4 regions of the Paenibacillus sp. FSL W8-0194 genome follow, and region 1 is predicted to be linked to each of the others. Evidence: riboswitches for the same ligand, from Rfam matches in the RefSeq annotation. Region 1 holds a riboswitch; each other region holds the start of a gene.
The links. A riboswitch is a leader RNA that binds a small molecule or an ion and turns the genes downstream of it on or off. The one in region 1 is predicted to bind cyclic di-AMP.

Region 1 (5,624 bases):
TGTAACTGTTCAGGTTATAGAGGTCATTGTTCGGCCGGTGCTTCAACACTCCGTCATGCCCCGTAATGACCACGATATCCGGCCGCACCCGCGGCAGCAGGCGATAGAGCGCATCCGCCATGCCCGCCTCGTTAACGTAATGTCCCTCGACGGGCACGCGAAGCTGCTGGTAAAGATTCAGGCTCTTTTTTAAGTAATTGATATCTCCATCGAGATGGAGGACTTTACCCGGAACTTCAAAATAAGAAGGCTGTTCCGCCATCGGCCATTCCCCGCCGAGATTCGCTTGCGTGCGTTCGGTCAGCTCCTCACGGTGGCGCTGCAGCCTGCTTAACGACTCGTTGGCACGGATATGGGCCTTCTGCGTTTTTTCATTGAACGGCGCATATGGCACCCGAACGAGGTCATCGAGGGGCGAATCAGCCAACAGCCGAAACTCGGTCCCCTTGATCACAGCCAAATTGCTCCGCAGATCTTCCACGCGGAAAGCGACATCACCGCCATAAGATTTGCGGACGACCAGGTCTCCTACATTCATCACAACATCACCCCTACCCCATGGTATGGGCGAATCTCCCCAATGGTTCTTCCCTTTTGCCAAAATAAGCAATGGGACGAGGCCTTGCGCCCTGCCCGCCCCAAACTTGATGCGGTGAGCGAACCGTCCTCATCCCCGTACGCCGGCCCGGAGCAATACGTTGCAAAGCGTCGCATATTCCTGCAGGCTGAGGGTTTCGCCGCGGCGGGAAGGTTCGATCCCTGCAGCGTGAAGCAGCTCCTCGAGGCGCTCCCGGCCCTCTTTAGGAAAAAATCTCGTCTTGAGATTGTTGGCGATCGTTTTGCGGCGTTGGGCAAACGAAGCGTGCACCACTTGAAAAAAGAAATTTTCGTCGTCCACCTCGACCGGAGGCTGCTCGCGCACCTTGAGGCGAATGACGGCCGACTCGACGTTCGGCTGCGGAATGAATACCGTTTTCGGCACGATGCAGACCAGTTCAGGCTCGCTGTAATACTGCACGGCGATGCTCAGACTGCCGTAGTCCTTCGTGCCGGGCGAAGCAGCCATGCGTTCGGCCACCTCTTTTTGGATCATGACCACGATGTTCTCCAGCGGCAGCCGCTCTTCCAGCAGTTTCATCAAAATCGGGGTCGTCACGTAATAAGGCAAGTTGGCAACGACACTGACTTTGGATACATTCGCGAAATCCTCCCGAAAGAGGGCGCCAAGATCCGTCTTCAGCACGTCGCCATGATGAATGCGCACATGCGGATACGGTTCCAATACCTCCTGGAGTATCGGAATAAGCCGCTGGTCGATTTCGACGGCCGTGACGGCGCCCGCTTCCTGGGCCAGCTTTTCGGTAAGGGCTCCGATCCCCGGCCCGATCTCCAAAGCTCCCTTGGAGGCATCCAGCCCCGCCGCCTCCACGATTTTGCCTAAAATATTTTGATCGATCAGAAAATTTTGCCCCAGGCTTTTTTTAAACGAAAAACCGTGACGCTGGATGATTTCCTTCGTCCGCCTTGGCGAGGCGATATCGTCCATTCGCTGCATGTCAACCTTCCCCTTCCTGTTCCAATTGGGCTAACGCCTCCGCAAATTCCTCGCGCGTAATCTGAAAAACGGCCAGCCGCTTATGGAACTGCTTGCCGTTGCAATACCCTATGCCGAGCAGGTTACCCATCACCATGCGTCTGCGGGCCGCGTCCGGGTGCACCAGAAGCCCTGCAGCCATCAGATCCTCCATATCGATCAGGCTTTCCGCGCCTTCGTAGGACGTATGCACGCGGGAGAGGGCCTTGCGGATCGCTTCCGGCGAAGCGTTCTCCACGCCGATGTCCCCTTTCCGCGTCGCTTCCGACTCCGGAATAAAGGCATGCTTGCATCCGGGAACCTTGCTGGCGATAATTTTTCGAATCCGCTCCCCGGCATGGTCCGGGTCCGTCAATACAATGACTCCCCGGCGTTCCTGGGCCAAGGCAATCCGCTTCAGTACGCGGCCGTTGATCGCCGAACCGCCGGTTTCGATCGTGTCGGCTTCCACCGCCCGCTTCACGGCCACGGTATCGTCCCGTCCTTCCACGACTATGACTTCCTTGATCATGACCTGCTTCTCCCTTTCCTAAAGCTCGTCCGTTCATGCGTCGTAAGTTTTCGGACATCCAAACAACAAAAAGAAGAGGAATGCTCCTCTTCTTTAGCATGACATTTTCATGATCATAATACTATAACATTAGAATGACATTGTAAAACGAAATTAATTCAATTGCGGCTTCACGGGACCGATGACGTATACTTTCATCCCGGATTTGCGGCCGAAGTTGTTGGCGCGCTTCACGGAGTCATAGTAGAGGTCGATCTTATTGCCCTTAATGGCGCCGCCCGTGTCTTCGGCACGGCGGAAGCCGATGCCTTCGATGTACACCCACCAGCCGAGCGGAATCACGTTCGGATCCACGGCGATGGTGCGGCCTTCCGTGACCCGCGTTCCCGTCGCGGTACGGGTACCGATTCCGGGTTCGCCGGCAGAATAAGCCGTCATCGAGACATGAATCATTTTTTTATATGAGAAATCAACACCGGCTTTGCTTACGCGGTTATTGCTGCTTACGGTTTTTTTCGTTTTGGCGGCTGATGAAGATTTGGCGGTGGAAGAAGATTTAACGGCCGCTGTTTGAACGACGACAGGCGGAGCCGGTTTTTTCTTCGTGCCCACGGCGATGATTTTATCCAGCGTTTTTGCCTGCACTTCCTTGCCCACCATGCGCATGGATACCATTTGGCCGTCATGATATACCTTTTCGATGTGCTGCACCATCACGCCGGGCCTTCCCTGCTGAATGACGCGGTTATCGCCGACCGTCAGGCTGGGATCCGCCGTCTTAATGACGCGGAAAGGCAAATTTTCATGGCGGTCCACGACTTGTTTGTTGACGCGCACGATACGGATATCCGTTTGGCCCGTCACCCGCTCGGTCAGAGCCGGAGTGACTTTATCGTGTTCTTTGAGCGATACGCCGAACTCCTTCAATACGTCGCCAACCGTGTCTTTGGTGGTATACAACTTTTTCGTTGCCCCGTCCACCGTCAATTGAACGGGAGCAGCGCGGTCGATCACCACTTTGTCACCATTCTGGAGCGAACCGCTCAGCGGCATGGAGACTTGATCTTCCGGTTTGAGGCTGATTGCCTGCTCATCCAGCATTTCTTGTAAAACGGATTTGTGAGTCTGAATCTTTTTGACCTGACCGTCTACCACCAGGTACACCTGTTTGCGCGTGGATGAGTTGACCAGCAGCAAAATCATGATGGTGACCGCGATCGTAACGATAGCTGCAGTAGAGATTTGGCGCAAATTCTCATGCTTCCATCGCAATGCGTAAGACATGCTGGAGATTTTTGAATCATGGGTCTCTTCTTGATGGAAAATGCCCACCTTCTCGATCCTCCTTCATAGCCTCGCCATTAGAGTTACGCATGAATGATTTGACGCGGGCTATACTCGATTTTTTACAAGAACACATAAGGAGCATGCGTTCTTGCACCATGAACCTATCTTTTTTTCATGATTTGTCGCCTCCCGTTTTACAACAGTATGACGACGCCTTCTCCATTATTCAAAAACAAAAGAAGCCAGCTAAGAGCTTATGAGGTCTCCTTCGTGGCTTCCCTGGATGTCAGAATGACGGAAAAGTAAATGCACGAAACCCTCTCTTTATGTCGCTTACGGGGTTAGCTGTCGGGTTTGGGCGAAAGAGAGCCGCCCGATCAACGCCAGCCCGCTCATGGCGGACCGCGCCGAATTCACCCCTGAGACCCTGAAAAGAAATCAAATACATCCCGAGCCCGGGTCGGTATAAAAGGACCGTCGCGCTCTATGTATTGGTTCCCCCGCTCTTTCGAGACCGAAAGACTCAGCGAGATTGGTTCACGGAGGCTGCCGCGATGCCGAAAAAGGAAGCGGCTTACAGCAGCCCAAGTTCACTGAAAAGATGATATCCTGTTTTGATGCATGTTGTAAAGCGGGAATCAACAACGTTTATTTGAATATATGGTTAAAAATTTGTAATATTCATGGTTTTTTTGGTTAAAATTCTTTAATGCTTCGTTCATGCTCGTTTTTTCAGCTGTTTTTCTCCCGTTTTCACTTAATTCCAAATCGTTCCAGTGCATTTTGGGTGGTGATTCGGGCAATTTCCTCCACCTCGACCCCCTTAATCTTGGCAGCGGCCTCGGCTACCAAACGAACGTTGGCTGACTCATTTCGCTTGCCCCGGAATGGGTGCGGCGTCAGGTACGGAGAGTCGGTTTCGATCAGCAGCCGGTCCATCGGAACCAGCGCAAGCACTTCCTTGGGCTGTCTGGCGTTTTTGAACGTGATCGGCCCTCCGAAGGATAGATGGAATCCCATGTTCAGGCATAACTTGGCCGTTTCCCAGCTGCCGGAGTAGGAGTGCATGACGCCTCCGACCTCGCTGGCCTTTTCCTCCCGCAGGATTTTCACGATATCCTCGTGCGCATCCCGGTTATGGATCACGATCGGCATGCCGAGCTCCCGGGCCAACCCGATTTGCTGGCGCAAAACCCGGTGCTGCACGTCTTTCGGGGAGGTATCCCAATAATAATCGAGCCCGATTTCGCCGATGGCCACGACTTTTTCATGGCTGCATAAAGATGCAATCCATTCGAGGTCCCCTTCCTTCATCGTGATCGCATCCTGAGGATGCCAGCCGACGGCGGCGTATATAAAATCATGCGTTTCCGCAAGCTTCATCGTGGACGGAATCGTTTCGCGGTTAAAACCGACGTTGATCATCCGGCTGACGCCGTTTTCCACGGCGCGGCGAATGGTTTCTTCGCGGTCCTCGTCGAACTGCGGCGCGTCCAAATGCGTATGCGTGTCGAATAAATTCATGTCTGGAACTCCCTTCATGTCATAAAGCATAGATTAATATGGGGCAAATCCGTGAATCACGCTGTCGTTATCGCTTGAAAATGCGGGAAACCGGGTCGGATAGGGAAGAAATAACGTCTTTCATTTTCGCCCCCGGATAATATAAGTGATATTTCCCGCGGTGAATGCCGCTGATGGAGCGGACAATATCCGACACCTCCGATATTTCCCGCAGGCGTTCGTCCCGGTCGAGCAGCAGAATCTGCTTTTGGCTGGATTCGTCTCCCGGCCGAAATACATCGTACGGAAGATCCGTCGGAAAATCAATCTCGAGATCGTATTCGGGATTCAGGCCGACCCGCTCAAAATCACGGCGGATCTCTTCGATCATTTCCAGATCCACCGATTCCACTTCCACATATTTATACAGCCTGCGATGCATAAAACGGCTGCAAAGCTCGCTCAGCACGGCGTCTTTTTCGTTCGTCCATAGCGAAAACACGGTTTGGATGAGCGCTTCGTCGAGTTTCAAATAATCCTGCACGGTCAGCCGGTCTTCGAAAAGCCCCGGAAGCGGGTCAATCATGAAGCCAAAAACGTAGTTATCCCGGTATAGCTCCTTCGCGCGCCGGAAGATCTGCCGCAAAATGATTTCCGAACTGCGCGTCACCGGATGGAAATAAACCTGCCAATACATCTGGTACCGGGACATCAGGTAATCTTCCACCG
Region 2 (5,624 bases), 2.8 Mb from region 1:
ATAAAACCGCAGAATCTTGCTCAGATAGCTGAATCCCATTTCAATCGGCGCAAGAGGACCTTCCGAATAAACGGAACCGCTGGCTTGAATGTGCAAGGCTTTCTTGCCGGGCAACAGTCCTACAGGACCATTTTCGGTATATTTGAAAGTCTTGCCCGGAATGGAGGTCGCATCCGTGTATGCTTTCAACACCGGCGGGACTGAAAAATTCCACATCGGGGAGACATAAACGTACTTATCGGCTGCCATGAATTGATGAAGAATTTCTTCGAGACGAGCTACTTTTGATTCCTCCGCTTCGGACAACTGATCGAATGACGAACCCGACCGAAGCTTTCCCCACCCCCTTAAAACATCGGCATCGATCTGCGGAATATTTTCTTTATACAGATCCAAATGAACGACTTCATCTGCCGGATTTGCTTCACGGTATGCTTCAATAAATTCCGCGCCCACCGCGAGGCTATAAGACTCCTCGGGATGAAGGGGGTGTGCAGTGATGTACAATACGGTTGCCATAATTCAAACTTCCCTTCTGTTTTTAAATGAAGTAACACTTCCAAGCTGATCATATAATATATACTTACTTATGGTAAGTAGGCACAATAATGTGGTATAGTATCAAAAAAGGTACTGAAAAGGAGGCGAACGCATGCCAAAGAACCCTGCCCAATGCCAATTCGTCGTGGCCTTGGATTCGATCGTCGGCAAATGGAAGCCGATGATCCTTTATCATTTGCTTCAGGGCCAACCTTTGCGGTTCAATGAGCTAAGAAGATTGCTGCCCGATATCACGCAAAGGATGCTTACGCTCCATCTGCGCGAATTGGAGGAGGAAGAGATCGTTAAACGGGTCGTTTATCCGCAAATCCCGCCGAAAGTGGAATACTCCATCACGGAATACGGCAAGAGCCTGTCTCCGATTTTGGAAGCCTTGCATCAATGGGGATTGGCCCATGTCGAGCGAAAACAGCTCCATAAGGGGAACAATGAACCAACGGAAACGGACTAGCGTTCAACAAGATTGCTTGTCCGTTTTTTTGATGATGCAGGGGGGAGGCAAGCAGCCAAAACGGCATGTATAGACATACCGTCATGCAGTATTTAAAATGGCATAAGCAGCTTCCTTTAGGGTGTATCAGCAGGTTTTTGATTTTTGAGTGAGCATGTCCTAATTATTTCGCGGAGAGGAGCAAGATGAGAACGTACACATGAGTCGGAACCCAATTATACATCGGAGAATAGGTGAATTTTACTACATATGAAAAACCGCGTTTTTCAAATCGTGATCGTCGTAGTCCTGGTGCTGGTCGGCCTATTTGTCATGAACAGGTCCGTGATCCGCCTGTCGACGCTGATCGGCATTTTATGGCCGCTTTCGATTATAGGCATCGGCTTCATCATTTTTATGGAAAACCGTTCGCCGCAAAGCACGCTGGCATGGTTTTTGATCCTGGCATTTCTTCCGGCGGTAGGTGTGCTGTTGTATTTGCTTTTTGGCAGAAGCCGCTGGAGACGGAAAAACATCTGCACCGGGCGGAAGAACAGAGAAAGCTGTTCCGGGAGATTTTGGCGGGCAGGCGTTTGAATTTGGCCCCATTGTCTTTGTTAAGCGAGAGGTCGGAATATGTCATCAAGGTCATTGAAAGGTTCGGCGGCGGCCCGGCAGCAACGGAAACCGAAACCAAGCTGTTGATCAACGGCGACGAAACCTTTTCGGAAATTTTGCAAGCCATCGAAAAGGCCGCGCACCATATCCATATCCAGTATTATATTTATCGTTCGGACCGCATCGGCACCGCCATTCGGGACGCGCTGATCCGCAAAGCCGAATCGGGCGTGATCGTACGTTTTCTTTTTGACGGATTGGGCAGCAACGGGTTGCGTAAACGCTTTTTGCAGCCGATGAAAGATGCCGGCATCGAGGTCGTCGAGTTTGATCCCATTTTTTCGCCTTGGCTTCTTGAAACGGTCAATTACCGTAACCACCGCAAAATCGTCATCGTTGACGGCGTGGTCGGCTTTACCGGCGGGCTGAACGTCGGCGACGAATATCTCGGCCGTTCCAAAAAATTTCCGGTCTGGCGCGACAGCCACTTGAAAATCGAAGGAAAGGCGCTCTATAAACTGCAGGCCATTTTCCTGGAAGACTGGCTGTACGCAACCAGCGGCCAAAACCATTACTCTTGGGACGCTTACATGAACAGGTCATATTTTCCGGATCAGGGGGTCCCGGCGAATGGGGCCGTTCAGATCGTGGCCAGCGGCCCAAGCTCGGAAGATACAAGCATACGCAACGCGCTGTTGGCCATCATGGCATCGGCAAAAAAATCGATTTGGATCGCCACGCCATATTTTATACCGGATCAGGAAACATTAACATTGCTGCGGTTGTCCGCGGCGGCAGGCATCGATGTACGCATCTTGTACCCGGGGAAAAGCGACAGCGTGATCAGCGACCAGGCATCTCAATCCTACTTTACGCCCCTCCTTAAGGCGGGAGCCTCTATATACCATTACAAAGACGGCTTTATTCATGCCAAAATCGTGCTGGTGGATGACGAAATCGCATCGATCGGTACGGCCAACATGGATATCCGCAGCTTTGAGCTGAATTACGAGCTTGCCGCGGTGCTTTACGAATCCGAAACCGTGCTGGACATCAAACGCGATTTTGAGCAGGATTTCAAGGACTCCGTCCGCATCGCTTGGGACTCCTTCCAGAAACGAGGCATTCTGAAACGCATTTCAGAATCGCTGATGAGGCTTATTTCGCCGCTGCTCTAAGCGTCGGCCGAAAACAGGCGTGAACCATGGCTACGGCCAGAAAAAAACAGGATGCAGCCGTTGCAAGCGATGCCATGGATTCAATTTGCCCGTTTTCGCGCTACAATATGATTCTTTGCCTCTTTACAGTAAGTATCCAACGGGAGTATGATTTCATTCGTAAATGAACTTGTGACCCTGAATTGTCATTTTCCTTGATCGCTTAATTCTGTATCCAGAAGCGGGGGAACCAACGGGAGGAAGGGAACTTCGTCCCAGGGGTGAATCACTTGATTATGTTCGCAGGTCGAGTGTAGGGATACTTTCAATCCCGAATCCGTCAGCTAACCTCGTAGGCGTTATGAAAGAAGGATTTGTCGTGCGCTTTTGAAAGCCGCGGGAAAGCCCAACTTTCCTGTGGCTTTTTTTGGTGTGCCCAATTGGGCCAAAAGGGGAAACAATAAGGATACTTTCATGGAACTTTAACTTGAACAGTGGCGGTGAATGACACGATGGCAGCGTTAAAAAGGCTCCTCATTGGACGTCCTCTGAAATCTGCGGAATTGGGAGAACAAAAGCTCAACAAAAAGAAGGCACTTGCGATACTTTCCTCGGACGCGTTATCCTCCGTCGCCTACGGTCCCGAGCAAATCCTGCTGGTGCTGATCACGGTCGGCGCATCGGCTTTCTGGTATTCGATTCCGATAGGAATCGGGGTCCTTATTTTATTATCGGCGTTGATTCTGTCGTATCGCCAAATCATTTTCGCTTATCCGCATGGCGGGGGAGCATACGTCGTATCCAAGCAAAATTTGGGGATATATCCTGGATTGGTGGCCGGCGGCTCGCTGTTGGTCGATTACATTTTGACCGTGGCGGTGAGCGTCTCGGCGGGAACGGACGCCATCACGTCGGCATTTCCCGTGCTGCATGAGCATACGGTGGCGATCGCAGTCACGTTTGTTATCCTCATTACGCTCCTGAATCTGAGAGGCGTCACCGAGTCGGCTTCCATCTTGGCGTATCCGGTGTACTTATTCGCGCTGGCGATGTTCATTTTGATCGGCGTGGGGCTGTACCATATCGCGACCGGCCAGGTTTCACCTAACCTGCATACGCCAGTCGGCACGCCGGTGGCAGGGATCAGCTTGTTTCTGCTGCTAAAAGCTTTTGCATCGGGCAGCTCGGCGCTGACCGGCGTTGAGGCGATATCCAACGCGATACCAAATTTCAAAGATCCGGCCCCTAAAAATGCAGCCAAAACGTTAATGGCCATGGGCATTCTGCTGGCCCTGCTTTTCTCGGGCATCGTGTTCATGGCTTATTATTTGGGGATCTCCCCGAATGCGCAGGAAACGGTCGTATCGCAAATCGCCAAGGAAACCTTCGGGCGCAATTTCATGTATTTTATCATTCAAGGAACCACTGCGTTGATCTTGATCTTGGCGGCGAATACGGGGTATTCCGCTTTTCCGCTGCTGGCGGTGAATCTTGCCAAAGACCGGTTCATTCCCAGAATGTTTACGGTAAGGGGAGACCGCCTCGGATATTCCAACGGCATCATCTTTCTTGGGCTGCTTTCGATCGTGCTGATTATTGCCTTCCACGGGCAAACGGAGCATTTGATTCCGCTGTATGCGGTAGGCGTTTTTATTCCTTTTACGTTGTCGCAGACGGGGATGATCGTGAAATGGGTGCGGGAAAAACCCGCAGGCTGGGTGACGAAACTTATCATCAATGCGATCGGCGCGCTCATCAGCTTCACCGTATCGGTCATGTTTTTCGTGACCAAGTTCCCGCAAATATGGCCGGTGTTAATATTCTTGCCTTTGATCGTTTATTTGTTCCACAGAATCAAGAAGCATTATGAAGCGGTAGGCGAGCAGCTTCGCTTGTCGACCTGCGAACCGGCGGTTCCGATCGAAGGAAACGTCGTCATCCTCCCGGTGTCGGGCATCACGCACGTGGTTGAACATTCGTTGAATTATGCGCAATCCTTATCGGCGGACCAGATCATTGCCGTATACATCCCTTTTGAAAAGGAAGAGGAAATACGCTTCGAAGAAAAATGGAAGAAGTGGCGGCCGGACGTCCGGCTGGTAACGTTGCCTTCCCCTTACCGGAGCATCATACATCCGCTGAGCAAATTCATCGATATGGTTCATCGAAAGGCCAGCGAGTCCCATTATCAGGTGACGGTCGTCATTCCCCAGTTCATACCGAAGCGGAGCTGGCAAAACCTGCTGCATAACCAAACGAGTTTGATGATTCGCACGTATTTGCTGTATCGCAAAGACGTTATCGTAACGACTGTTCCGTACCATCTGAAAAAATAAATGGACCTGAAGAACCCGGTCGTCGTCTGGACGGCCGGGATTTGTTCGATCCTTCGATCAAGCCGCGTACGGGCGAATACGACCAGTATCATCACGGCGAAATCAACGCCTTCCATGTCTCCTATTTCCGGAGGAAATGGGCGGAGGAGCGGAAATTTCACACGTGCAATTTGCGGAAAAGCTACGGTTTTCACCTGGTCGCGCAGGGCGCAGACCCGATTCCGGGCGTCATGGATGCGGCCAGGCCCTACCGAATGCTGATCGTAAAAAACGGACCATGCATTACGTTTGCCGTTAACGACCTTCCGGTTTTTTCGTGGAAGGACGACGGCGAAACGTACGGACCTCCGCTTGCAGGCGGCAAGCTCGGTTTCCGCCAGATGGCGCCTTTGATCGGCGAATACGCGAATGTCGCCGTATATGCCGAAAAACGGGAAGGATAGGGGACTATAACAGATAATCATCAGAAGAGGCTGTACATGAACATCGCGCCAATGATGTTTCGCGGCCTCCTCTTTTTTT
Region 3 (5,624 bases), 2.6 Mb from region 1:
TGAACAGCGAGTCCACAAACATAAGAATAAACAGGAGCAGGGCTCCGGATCCTGTCCAAACGAGGATCGCCATAATCGTGTTAAAATCCATTGACACGTGCCTCCACAGGTCAGCTTTTTTCGTTGTTACAACAGAGCAGCGAAGGGGGACATGGATGGTGCACAATCCCCTTCGCTGCTTTTACAAACTTACGCTTCAATTACGGACGGTATTACTTGTTTTCGTATTGTTTCATCAGAGCGGCAAGCTCGTCTTCCACGGCTTTGTCTTTGCCGAGCTGTTCGAACTCGTCGTCAAGGGATTTGCCTTTGGAGGACATTTCGTTGCTTGCTTCGGCTTGCGCCTCCATTTGCAGCATTTTTTCTTCCATGCGCTTCATGCCGCTTGTAGCGCTGTCCGTGCTGAAGCCCTGCATCGCTTTGTTGATTTCGGTTTGCGCTTTCGCTGCGTTATAACGGGCTACCAGCGTCTCGCGCTTGTTTTTCATTTCGGTCAGCTGTTTGCGCATTTCGTCCAGCTTGTTCCGAAGGTTGTCGGCAGCAGCTTTGTTTTGGTCGTAGCTTGCTTTGTATTCCGCCATTTTTTGTTCCGCGGCTTTCTTTTCTTCCAGGGCGCGGCGCGCCAGTTCCACGTTTTGGGCCTGTGCGGCCGTATGGGCTTGCTGGGTGCGCTTTTCGACGAGCGCTTGTTGTTCTTCGTAGAGCTGCTTGAATTTTTTCTCGATCGCGATTTGCGCGGCTACCGCTTTCTCCGCATCCTCAAGATCTTCCGTCATATCGCGGATGTATTGGTCGGTCATTTTCACCGGATCTTCCGCTTTATCGATAATAGCGTTAATGTTGGACATCGTCAGGTCGCGTAATCTTTTAAAAATTGCCATCGTGTCATTTCCTCCTAAAAGGTTTGAGTTTGTTCTTTATGATATTCTTTTACGGCGCAAAACCGAAGTCGTTTCAAAAATCGAAAAAATTTTTTTCGCTGCTCAGAAACCGCGAAGGTACTGTTTCGGAATTTTGGCGCTGCCCTCCAGCGCCTGCGAAGCATGCAACGCCCAATAAGGGTCCTTCAGCATGCCGCGTCCGACCGCGACCAAATCCGCCTGCCCGTTCAGCACCACGTTCTGGGCATCCTCGAAACCTTCAAGCCGTCCGACGGCAATGACCGGCACGTTCAGCTTTTCCTTCAGCTGTTCGGCCAGATTCACTTGGTAACCGGGACCGGATTTCGGCCCTCCGTTGGAACCGACCGGACCTTCCCCACCGGACGACACGTGAAAAATATCCACTCCCGCATCCCGGTAACGGCGGCATACTTCGGCAATGTATTCTATGCCGTATCCCCCGTCGACGTACTCCTGCGCAGAAACGCGCATAATGACGGGCATCTCTTCGGGCACCGCCTCCTTGACGGCTTTGACGACCTCTTCGCCAAAAAGGGGCAAATCCTGCCCGTAGGCATCATCGCGCCGGTTCGTCAGCGGGGAATGGAATTGATGGATCAGATACCCGTGCGCGCCGTGGATTTCAACCGTGTCGAAGCCCGCTTCCACGGCCCTTCTCGCAGCTTCCTTATAAGCCTGCACAAGTTCCTTTACTTCTTCGGTGGTCAGCGCTCGGGGGGTGCGGTATTTCTCGTCAAAACGGATCGCGGAAGGCGCTACCGGCGGGTTCGCGTCTTCGGCTTTTCGTCCGGCGTGCCCCAGCTGAATGCCGATCCGCGTGCCGTACGTATGTACTTCGTTTACGATTTTGCGGTATGCGGGGATCTGCTCGTCGCTCCAAATTCCCGTATCCCGGTTCGTGATGCGCCCATCCGGATGCACTGCCGTCATCTCGACGATGATCAGTCCTGTTCCGCCGACCGCCCTGGAAACATAATGCACAAAATGCCAGTTGTTAGGAACGCCATCTTCAGCCTGTACCGAATATTGGCACATCGGAGGCATCACGATCCGATTTTTTAATGACAATCCCTTTAATACGTAAGGTGTAAATAAATCCGCCATGCTTAAGTCTCCTTTCAGCGAGCTTTAGTCTTGTGGTTATGCCTATATCTTGCTCAACAGGACAAGTTTGCACACATTATTATACACCTTCGGCCCGGAATGTTGGCAATATGCGGCATGGATTTGGCCCATCCATCATAATTCCTTCCAATTCGGGACATAACAGTAGAGACCGTTTCATTTATGAGCACACCGCCGAAAGGAGCCGATTACCGTTATGAGAAACGCCTATCTCGGCAAAGCCTGTTTGGGGCTGCTTCTGATCAGCCTCCTTTGCCCAGACCCCGGCCTTCAAGCGGCAAAGCTGACAGAACCCTCTCCCTCCCATCCCGCCAAGGAAACCGGCGCAACCAGCCGGGCGGAAAAAGGACAGGAGAACCAGACGCTGACCTTGGGTCAGCTGATCAAAAAATATCCGGATACGTTCAAAATCCACGGCCCCCGCGTCAAGCAAATCGCCCTCACGTTCGACGACGTCCCGGATCCCCGGTTTACGCCGCAGGTGCTCCGCATCTTGTCCGAAAACAAAGTGAAAGCGACGTTTTTTGTCGTCGGCAGCCGGGCCAAAAAACACCCCGACCTTGTCGCCCGCATCGTGCGGGAGGGACATGTCATCGGAAATCATTCCTACAACCATCCCCAGTTCCACAAGTTGACCATGTCCGAATACATGGACCAAATCATCCGAACGGAAAACATTTTGTACGGCCTGACCGGCTACAAGCCGAAGCTCATCCGGCCGCCTTACGGGGACATTACCGAAAGCCAGCTGCGCTGGGCCAAGCGGGAAGGATACAAGATCGTGAACTGGAACGTGGATTCGCTGGATTGGAAAGGCATCGGCAAAAACACCGTCAAAAAAAACATCATGACCGCGGCCGGGCAAGGCTCCATCATCCTGCAGCATGCCGGAGGCGGAAGCACTTCCGATTTGACCGGAACAATCGAAGCCTTGCCGGAAGTCATTCGAGAACTGAAGCAAAAGGGATACACGTTCGTGACCGTGCCGAAGCTGCTGAAAATCCAAAAAGACAAATGACGGCTTCAACCGCAAAACAGCCTCCGCGAATTCATCGCAGAGGCTGTTTTAGCGTTCCGGTATATTGGCAGATGACGGGATGCCATCTTATTTAATGAAATACAGTTCGACGTCCTGGAAACCGAAGTTGCTGACCGACTGAGGGCTTCCCGGCACGAAAATGTCGATGCGGTTGCCTTTGATCGCGCTGCCGGTATCGCTGGCTGTCGCCACGAATGCTTTTTTCGGAAGGCCCGGGAAGCTGTGCCCCGTTACGAGCACTTTCGTGCCGAGCGGAATGACGGACGGGTCGACCGCGATCGTGCCGAGCTCCAAGGGGTTCCCGAAATAGTCGACGGCTCCCCATTTGCCGTTTTCGCTGGCGGCCGAGGAATATGCCGTCGCTTTGACTTTCAGCGTTTTGTTGTAAGCGAAGGTCTTGCCCCAAGCTTCGACGACTTTTTCGCCGGAATCGACGTTAAGCGATGCTGAAATCGCCACCGGAGCAGGATCGGCATAGGCTTTCATCGTTTCGCTTGCAGGTATGTTCAGCTTCAATCCGGCGTAAATGTTGGTTGCCGGTATGTTCGGATTTGCGTTCATCAATTGGTTCAGGTTCACGCCGTATTGTTTCGAAAGCGTATAGTAAGTGTCGCCTTCCTTGGCTACATGGACGGAATCCGCATGGACCGGCACGGCCTGTACCGCCAATGCAATGCCCAGCGCCGCTGCAAAAAACTTCATTTTCATAAATCTCTTTTTCATAGTTCCTCCTTAAAATCCTTCATGCCTGCGAGGTTAGCTGTCGGGTTCGGATTGAGGAGACAACCCTACGATCGAATACGATTCACCCCAAGTGAACATGGTGATTCACGGTGGAAATGGTCCCCCGCACTTTTCGTTCCAAAGTTTTGGCTCATTCAATATATCACAATTTTGTAACCTGTGCGCATGAAAATGTTACCAAATTGCAATCTCCCACCAAAAAAGTGCCATTATCAAGGCGTTTTCGCGCAAAAAGATTTCGAAAAAAATGAAGCAAAAGTTACAATCGCACAAAAAAAGCCCCGGGCAGCAAACGAAGCCCGAAGCTTGAAAATATGGGATCTCTATAGTACCTTGCTCAAAAAGTCTTTGGTTCGCGGATTTTGCGGATTGTTGAACACCTCGGCAGGCGTTCCTTCTTCCATGATTTTACCGCCGTCCATAAAGATAATGCGGTCCCCGACCTCTCTGGCGAAGCCCATCTCGTGCGTCACGATGACCATCGTCATGCCGCCTTCGGCAAGCTTTTTCATGACCTCGAGCACCTCGCCGACCATCTCGGGATCCAGCGCCGACGTCGGTTCGTCGAACAGCATCACGTGAGGCTGCATGGCCAGCGCCCGCGCGATGGCGATCCGCTGCTTCTGCCCTCCGGAAAGCTGGGAAGGATAAGCATCCTTTTTGTCTTCCAGCCCGACGGTCCGCAGCAGGTCCATCGCGATTTTTTCAGCTTCGCCCTGCGGCATCTTTTTCACTTTGACCGGAGCCAGCGTAATGTTTTGCAGCACCGTTTTATGCGGGAACAGGTTAAACTGCTGGAACACCATGCCCATTTTTTCGCGGGTCAGGTTGATGTTATGCCGTTTTCCGGTGATCGACTCGCCTTCAAACATGATTTCGCCGCTCGTGGGAACTTCCAGCAAGTTCAGGCAGCGGAGGAAGGTGCTTTTCCCCGATCCGCTCGGGCCGATGACGACGACGACCTCCCCCTTCGCGATTTCGATGTCGACGCCCTTCAAAATCTCCAGTTTTCCGTACGATTTATGCAGATCTTTAACGGTGATCATCCGTTCTCAACCTCCTTTCGAACAAACCAAGCAGCTTGGAAAGCAAAAACGTCATGATGAAATAAATCACGGCGATGATCAGCAGCGGTTTAAGGTAATCATACGTGATGGTGTTGACGGCCCCGGCTTGATACATCAAATCGCCGACCCCGATAAAGGACACGATCGAAGATTCTTTGATAATGGTAATGAATTCGTTGCCGATCGCCGGCAGCACGCTTTTAACAGCTTGTGGAAGGACGATATGCCTCATCGTCATGGCTTTGCTCATCCCGAGCGAACGGGCGGCTTCGGCCTGCCCTTTGTCGACGCCTTGAATGCCCGCCCGAAAAATTTCCGCCAAATAAGCGGAGCTGTTGATCGTTAACGTAATCGCGCCCGACTCAATGGCTGAAAATTTGATGCCGAACGAGACGAGCCCGTAATGGATGATGAACAGCTGCACGAGCATCGGCGTTCCCCTCAAAAACTCAACCCAGATGGATCCGATGAAGCGAAGAACCCGAATCCGGGACATCCGCAGCAGCGAAACCAGCATGCCGAGTATAAAACCGCAAAAAACGCCGATGACCGCAAGCAGCAGCGTGTATTGAACTCCCGTGAAGAAATAGGAGCGATACGTCCAAAAAATATTAAAAATGTCCATGTAACGGTCTGTTCCTCCTTATATTACTGGGACCGGAGCCTATTAAGCAGCACGGAATCCCTCATAGATTCGACATGCCGCCGGCACCCCGGGGCAGAAAAAATAGCGGAAATGGCTTCCGC
Region 4 (5,624 bases), 1.7 Mb from region 1:
CCCAAATGCTGCCGTTGGAAACGGAAGAAAAAGGACCATGCTATTTACGACATCAGCTCCTGGCGGATGTTCTCCAGGTCCCTTTTCGTCGGAATGGTCGAAATCAGAACGGTCGGCACGCTCGTCAAGGAGACAGGCATCGTGCTGATCACGAAATCGATCTGCTGCTCCCGGATGATGTCATCGGTCAGCCCGTGCAAAATCGAGGTTTCGATCGTCAGGTCGTCCCCGATTTCCCGTTTGATCAGGTTCGCGACGTAATGGCGCACCGAAAACTCCTCGCCGATGATCAAAAACGCCTTTTTGCTTTTATAACGGAGGCTTGCGCTAACCATAAACGTCAGTTTGGTCAAATGATAGTCGTTGTACATGAGCTCGGGAAAACTCCGCTGCCATTGCCGCATGCATTCCGATACCGCCGCATAGATCGGCTGCTCTTTGTCGCGGATATACCTGGTCAGGTGGCTGTGCGAGACGGCCATCAGCTCGGGAATGGCGTTATCGATGCGCAGCTTGTCCATGAATTCCCGGATTTCGGCCAGAAAACGGGAGCTGGCGTTCAGCGCCGGAAATGCGTTTTCCAGAATCGAAATGAGCAGGCCGGACATCCGGCTTTCTGCATCGTCTTCCTGCTCTGAAGCAAGGGCCCTTCCCCCGAATACAGGGAACCCGTCCTTGCCGTGATACTGGCTCAAGCTGAACATCGACTGCAAAAAATAAACCTCTTCGCGGGGCAACACGATGCCGTACGCCGCAGCCAGCTTTTCCGACATCTTCAGGACCGGCCCGAAAAACGGATGGCGTTCCCATGCGTAGCTTCCGCTTTTGAGCGCAACCCGGTGCCCCTGCTTGACCCTTTCGAGCACGATCGCGATCAGGAACGACAAACTCCGTTTTGCGTTCAAAAAATAAATCATTCCGTTTTCCCGCTCGATCTCGGCCACCCAGCCGTCCAGACGCGCGTAATCGGCATTCGAAAAAGGCCATCCGGTGTAAGGATAAGCCTCGGTAAACAGTTTCCATAAAAAATAGCGCACGTGGATTTCGTTTCCTTTCAGCGCCGGCGCCGAATACGTGATCCGCAGCTGAAACGGGCGCAGTTCGTCCCGGTTTAGCTGGATGATCCATTTTTTGAACGAAGAAAAGCTCATATACAGCTCTTCCGCTACCTCCTCGGCGGAGGTGTTGCCGTCATGCATGAACAAACGCTGCATCAGGCGGAAATACGGCGTTTCCCGAAGCAGCGGTTCCAAAACTTCCTGAATGCTTGTCCCATGCCGGTCCCGGCGGAACATGATGCCCTTCCCCCTGGATACCTCGATCTGCATGGACGGGGGCAGCAGGGGGACGGCGGACTCGACGATCTTACGGACGGATTTGTCCGATACGCCCAGCTCGCTTTCCACCTCTGCGAACGTAAACCACCGTTCTTCCCGGTCCAGCAGCTTCAGCAGCGATTTCAGCTGTCTGTATTCCTTATTCATGTCATCACCTTTGCCGGATGCTTTCCGCCGACCCTAGCGGCACATCCCTCATTGTTGCCGGCGGAAGCCGTTTTCAGCCCGAATGCTGCTGCTCCATCCGGAAAAGCTTTTGGTCGATCAAAAAATTGAGCAAAATGCGGTTAAATTCCCGCGGCTGGCACAAATGGCTCGGATAAATCGCGTCCTCGATCACCGCTTTCTGGGCGCAGGCGAACCGCTCCACGGCCTTGTTCATCTGGTTGACGAACCATTCGCTCTGCCTGCCGGCCACGCATAACACCGGCATCCGCAGCCGGGACAACACCGGATCGATATCCGCCTTAAGCAGCGCCATCCGTTGTTTGATCGACTCGGTCGGCCGTTTATGAAACAGCTCGTTCCTTAAAATGCTGTAGGCCGGAATCCACCTGTGATACGTTACGCGCAGCGACCGGAGAAAAAACTCGGCAGGAAGATAATAGGAAATCCAGCTGCACGCCTCCAGCAGCTTCCAGATGCCGTTTTTCGTGCCGAAAGGGCCGCACGGCCCGTAAAAATAACTGTCCACCAGCACAAGCGCGTTGACGCGGTCCGAATAGGTTTCCGCGAATTTTTGCACCAGCAGGCTGCCGCTCGAGCAGCCGACCAGCGTTACCTTCGGCAAGCCGAGCTTATCCAGCAGCTCTTTCAGGTCCCTGCACTGGGTGTCGACGATTTCCTCGACTTCCACATTCAATTTACCCGAATTGCCGTAACCTCTCAAATCGAGGACGATGACCTTCGCCCTTTTGCTGAAATATTCCACTTGAGGCTCAAAACTATGATGAGATGAAAGATGTCCGTGAATAAAGACGATCGGCACCCCGCTGCCATGCGTCTCGTAATATAGCGACGTTCCATTCACTTGTATGTTAGGCAACTTCCTTCTCCTCCCGCTATGCATGGTCTGTCGATGTGTTTTTTATATGTGGGTCGAACATTCGTTAACGTCGGCAAAATGCTCATGTCAAAAAAAGAAGCACGGAAAGAGGAACCCTCTTTCCATGCTTCTTCAGGCAAGGCAAAATAAACCTTGCTTGGCATGTATAAAAGCAGCCTCTCTTCTCACGCTTACGAGGTTAGCTGTCGGATTCGGACCAAGAGTAGCCCTACTCGAATGCGATTTCAAGATTCACCCCATGTGACGAACGGTTGGTTGTCACGGCCGGTTCCCCCGTTTTCCGCCGGAACGGAAATTCAGCGATCATAGACATTCATGTTATTTTTTCGCACAGAAAAACACAGAGCGGATACCCTGTGCTCGTTGACAACTCACAGTTTCACTCCTCTCTCCTAGCGACGCTTACGAGGTTAGCTGTCGGATTCGGGCCGTGAGAGCTGCCCTACGGACGGAAAGCTGATCCAAGGCAGCCTCTTCATCCGATTCACCCCAAGCAGCCGGCTATATCCATGAAGACTCGGAATGCATGCCGGTGCCGATGTGGTTCCCCCGCTTTTCGCGATTGAAAATTCAGCGTAATCCATTCATGAACCAAAGATTTTTCATAATGAGTTGAATATACGCCTGAGCCGACGAACTGTAAAGGTTGGTTACAATAGAATTCATGGCCTTTTTTATAGCTTTTGCCGGTTTCCGGCCCCTGATCCTGCCCAATCATTCATTTACAACCGATAGCTTCCGTTTCCTTGATTTATACAACGTTCATCTTGTTATAACCAGGCGCTCTTCCGAGATCGATACAGAACTTGGCGGGAAAAATGAATACCTCCCCATCAGCCATATAAGAACTCCTTCGTACCAATCAGAACTATTCAAAGCCTTTGAACCGCTGCTACGATAATGGTGTCATAAGGCATCTTCATTCCATGGATCGCAGGGAGGTGAATGATTGAACAACAATAAAAGAGGACATCACGGATTTATCCATGAGGTCGCAAAGAACCGTTATCTGTATCTGCTTGCGCTTCCCGGCATGCTGTTCCTGCTTGTCTTTGCGTATACGCCGATGCTGGGACATTTGCTTGCCTTTCAGAATTACCGGCTTTCAGACGGTCTATTGGGAAGTCAATGGGTAGGATGGAGAAACTTCGAGTTTTTCTTTTCAACCAATGACTGGCTGCGCGTCACATGGAACACCGTATTTTTGAACGGGCTGTTTCTGGTGTTCGGTCGATACCACATTCACGATCCAAGACTATCCGTCGAAGCATCGCCGACCACATCGAGTTGTCCGCCAAATATTCCCGTCAATTGTTTCTCGACCATTACGGAATGTCGCTGTCCAATTATATTTTGAATATGCGGATCGAAAAGGTAAAGGAATTGCTCACGGAGACCGACATGAGCGTTGCCGAAATCGCGCAGCAAGCCGGGTTTCAGACGAAAAGCCATTTTTTTACCGCCTTCAAAAAAGCGACCGGCATGACGCCGGCCCAATATCGTTGCCGGCAGATGGACGAGGCGAGCGGTTGATTCACATCGCCGATTCCACGTATTCATCCGGCTTGATGCCTTCGTACCGCACGAAAGCACGTTTGAAGGAATAGACGTTTTCGTACCCTACCCGGCGGGCGATATCGTCCATCCCGAATGTTTTCTCCCGCAGCAGCTCCTTGGCCGTTTCCATCCGGAGCCGGCATAAATAGTCGTAGAAGTTGATGCCGGACACTTCCTTGAAGATTTTGGAGACATGGGATACCGACATGCCGCATCTTTCCGCCAGCTGCTTCAGCGAAATGTCGGCGCTGGTATAGTTCTGGTTCACGAATTGAAGCAGCTCGCTGCCGACGGCAAGCGAAGGCGAAGTATTGGCATAGCGTTTCCGTTCGCAAATTAACGTGCCGACCTCAAAAACGTAGCTCCACATCCCGCCGATGTCCCCCGCTCCCGCCCGGCTCGCGAATTGCTTGGCGTATAGGCATGTGTCCAGGTTCAGCTCATGCAGCACCCTCAGCATCGTTTCCATCAACAAGGATACCAGCTTGGTTTCGCTCGGTTCGGGCAGCCGCCGCTTTTTGTTTTCCTCGCTGATTTCGTGCAAGATTTGCATCGTCGTATCCAGGTTGCCGATTTTCAGGTTATTGATCAGCTGAACCTCCCAATCGGTCGGATAATAATAATCGACGCCGGGCTGAATCTCCTCCTTCTGCACCGGGAGATGCTCCCGCGCGAAGAGGGTATACTGCAGGCTTTCGTTGGCCGCATAATACGATTTGCTGATGCCGACCAGCCCTTTTTCCGCCGTGCCGCATAAAACGTCTGGCTGAAAGCCGCAGGCCAGCCCGATCTCGCCCGCGATTTCGGCCGCGATGCTCTCCAGCTCCCCTTCGCTGCCAAGCGGCTCGACGGAAGAAAGAATGAGCGCTTTGTCCGCATTGGTCACCTCAAACAGCTCGTACGCGAGCCGGTGACGGCTCATCGCCTGTTCCACGATCACGATCGTCATCATTTCGATTTTCCGGATCCGTTCCATGTCGGACAAATCGCGGAGTGCATGGAAACTGATCAGCAGCGTGCAATAAAACATGTCGTCGGTATAAGCGATGCCGAATTTTTTCAGCCCGTTCACCTGCTGATCATCCGTAAAATACCCTTTCAGCAGGCGCAGAAACAGGTTCGATCTCGCGGCGCTTTCGTAATCCTGCATCGATTGCTGGAGGTTTTTGTTTTCGAGCAGCAGCCGGTCAAACGATTTTTCGATATAGCTGTATTCCGAGCCGGAAATTGGGGCGCCGCCCTTCCCGTCTTCCATCCGGACCACCGCAGACAACTTGTTCAGCAGGGCGCCGAGCGGGCGGTAGCTGACCTTGGCCAGCAAAAAGGCCATGCAGGCGCCGAGGACGACGGAAATCGCAATCGCAAGCAGCGAGCCGACAAGATTGTTGATGCCGATCACGCTGCTGTCGGTATAGGTAATCGTGTACCGCAAATCGCCGGCCTTGGACGGCAGCTCAAACGCATAACGGCCCGAATCGGCCTGAAGGTCTCCAGGCGCGCTGCGCGTTTGGCGGTAAATCAAGGCGCCATGCGACGACATGACGATCTCCTTGGATTCGATCCCGGCAAAACGATGCATATAACCGGAAAAGTAAGCGCTGTCAATAAAAAGGACCAAAACCGCGCGCGGATGGTTGACGACCTCCAGGCTTTGCAGCACCGGA

Region 2: linked by a shared signal. The riboswitch ahead of MKY58_RS12055 (APC family permease) and the one ahead of MKY58_RS27465 (ubiquitin-like domain-containing protein) in region 1 are both predicted to bind cyclic di-AMP.
Region 3: linked by a shared signal. The riboswitch ahead of MKY58_RS10950 (3D domain-containing protein) and the one ahead of MKY58_RS27465 (ubiquitin-like domain-containing protein) in region 1 are both predicted to bind cyclic di-AMP.
Region 4: linked by a shared signal. The riboswitch ahead of MKY58_RS19355 (alpha/beta hydrolase) and the one ahead of MKY58_RS27465 (ubiquitin-like domain-containing protein) in region 1 are both predicted to bind cyclic di-AMP.

The regions. Positions count from the first base shown of each region.
Region 1 is NZ_CP150205.1:5,946,586-5,952,209, reverse strand. It holds gene yabG (sporulation peptidase YabG) at 1-538, opposite strand, end outside; gene rsmA (16S rRNA (adenine(1518)-N(6)/adenine(1519)-N(6))-dimethyltransferase RsmA) at 668-1,555, opposite strand; gene rnmV (ribonuclease M5) at 1,557-2,105, opposite strand; gene MKY58_RS27465 (ubiquitin-like domain-containing protein) at 2,259-3,437, opposite strand; cyclic di-AMP (ydaO/yuaA leader) riboswitch at 3,708-3,931, opposite strand; gene MKY58_RS27460 (TatD family hydrolase) at 4,146-4,916, opposite strand; gene MKY58_RS27455 (HD domain-containing protein) at 4,984-5,624, opposite strand, start outside.
Region 2 is NZ_CP150205.1:2,695,777-2,701,400, forward strand. It holds gene MKY58_RS12040 (NAD(P)H-dependent oxidoreductase) at 1-519, opposite strand, end outside; gene MKY58_RS12045 (helix-turn-helix domain-containing protein) at 653-1,012, shown strand; partial or broken gene MKY58_RS12050 (cardiolipin synthase) at 1,262-2,787, shown strand; cyclic di-AMP (ydaO/yuaA leader) riboswitch at 2,977-3,139, shown strand; gene MKY58_RS12055 (APC family permease) at 3,279-5,102, shown strand; gene MKY58_RS12060 (DUF1961 family protein) at 5,129-5,545, shown strand.
Region 3 is NZ_CP150205.1:2,449,708-2,455,331, reverse strand. It holds gene MKY58_RS10970 (DUF350 domain-containing protein) at 1-91, opposite strand, end outside; gene MKY58_RS10965 (PspA/IM30 family protein) at 213-881, opposite strand; gene MKY58_RS10960 (NADH:flavin oxidoreductase/NADH oxidase) at 984-2,006, opposite strand; gene MKY58_RS10955 (polysaccharide deacetylase family protein) at 2,224-3,045, shown strand; gene MKY58_RS10950 (3D domain-containing protein) at 3,133-3,768, opposite strand; cyclic di-AMP (ydaO/yuaA leader) riboswitch at 3,797-3,951, opposite strand; gene MKY58_RS10945 (amino acid ABC transporter ATP-binding protein) at 4,134-4,856, opposite strand; partial or broken gene MKY58_RS10940 (amino acid ABC transporter permease) at 4,843-5,496, opposite strand.
Region 4 is NZ_CP150205.1:4,248,518-4,254,141, forward strand. It holds gene MKY58_RS19350 (helix-turn-helix domain-containing protein) at 45-1,484, opposite strand; gene MKY58_RS19355 (alpha/beta hydrolase) at 1,558-2,382, opposite strand; cyclic di-AMP (ydaO/yuaA leader) riboswitch at 2,555-2,715, opposite strand; cyclic di-AMP (ydaO/yuaA leader) riboswitch at 2,788-2,989, opposite strand; gene MKY58_RS19360 (hypothetical protein) at 3,353-3,760, shown strand; gene MKY58_RS19365 (helix-turn-helix transcriptional regulator) at 3,715-3,936, shown strand; gene MKY58_RS19370 (helix-turn-helix transcriptional regulator) at 3,938-5,624, opposite strand, start outside.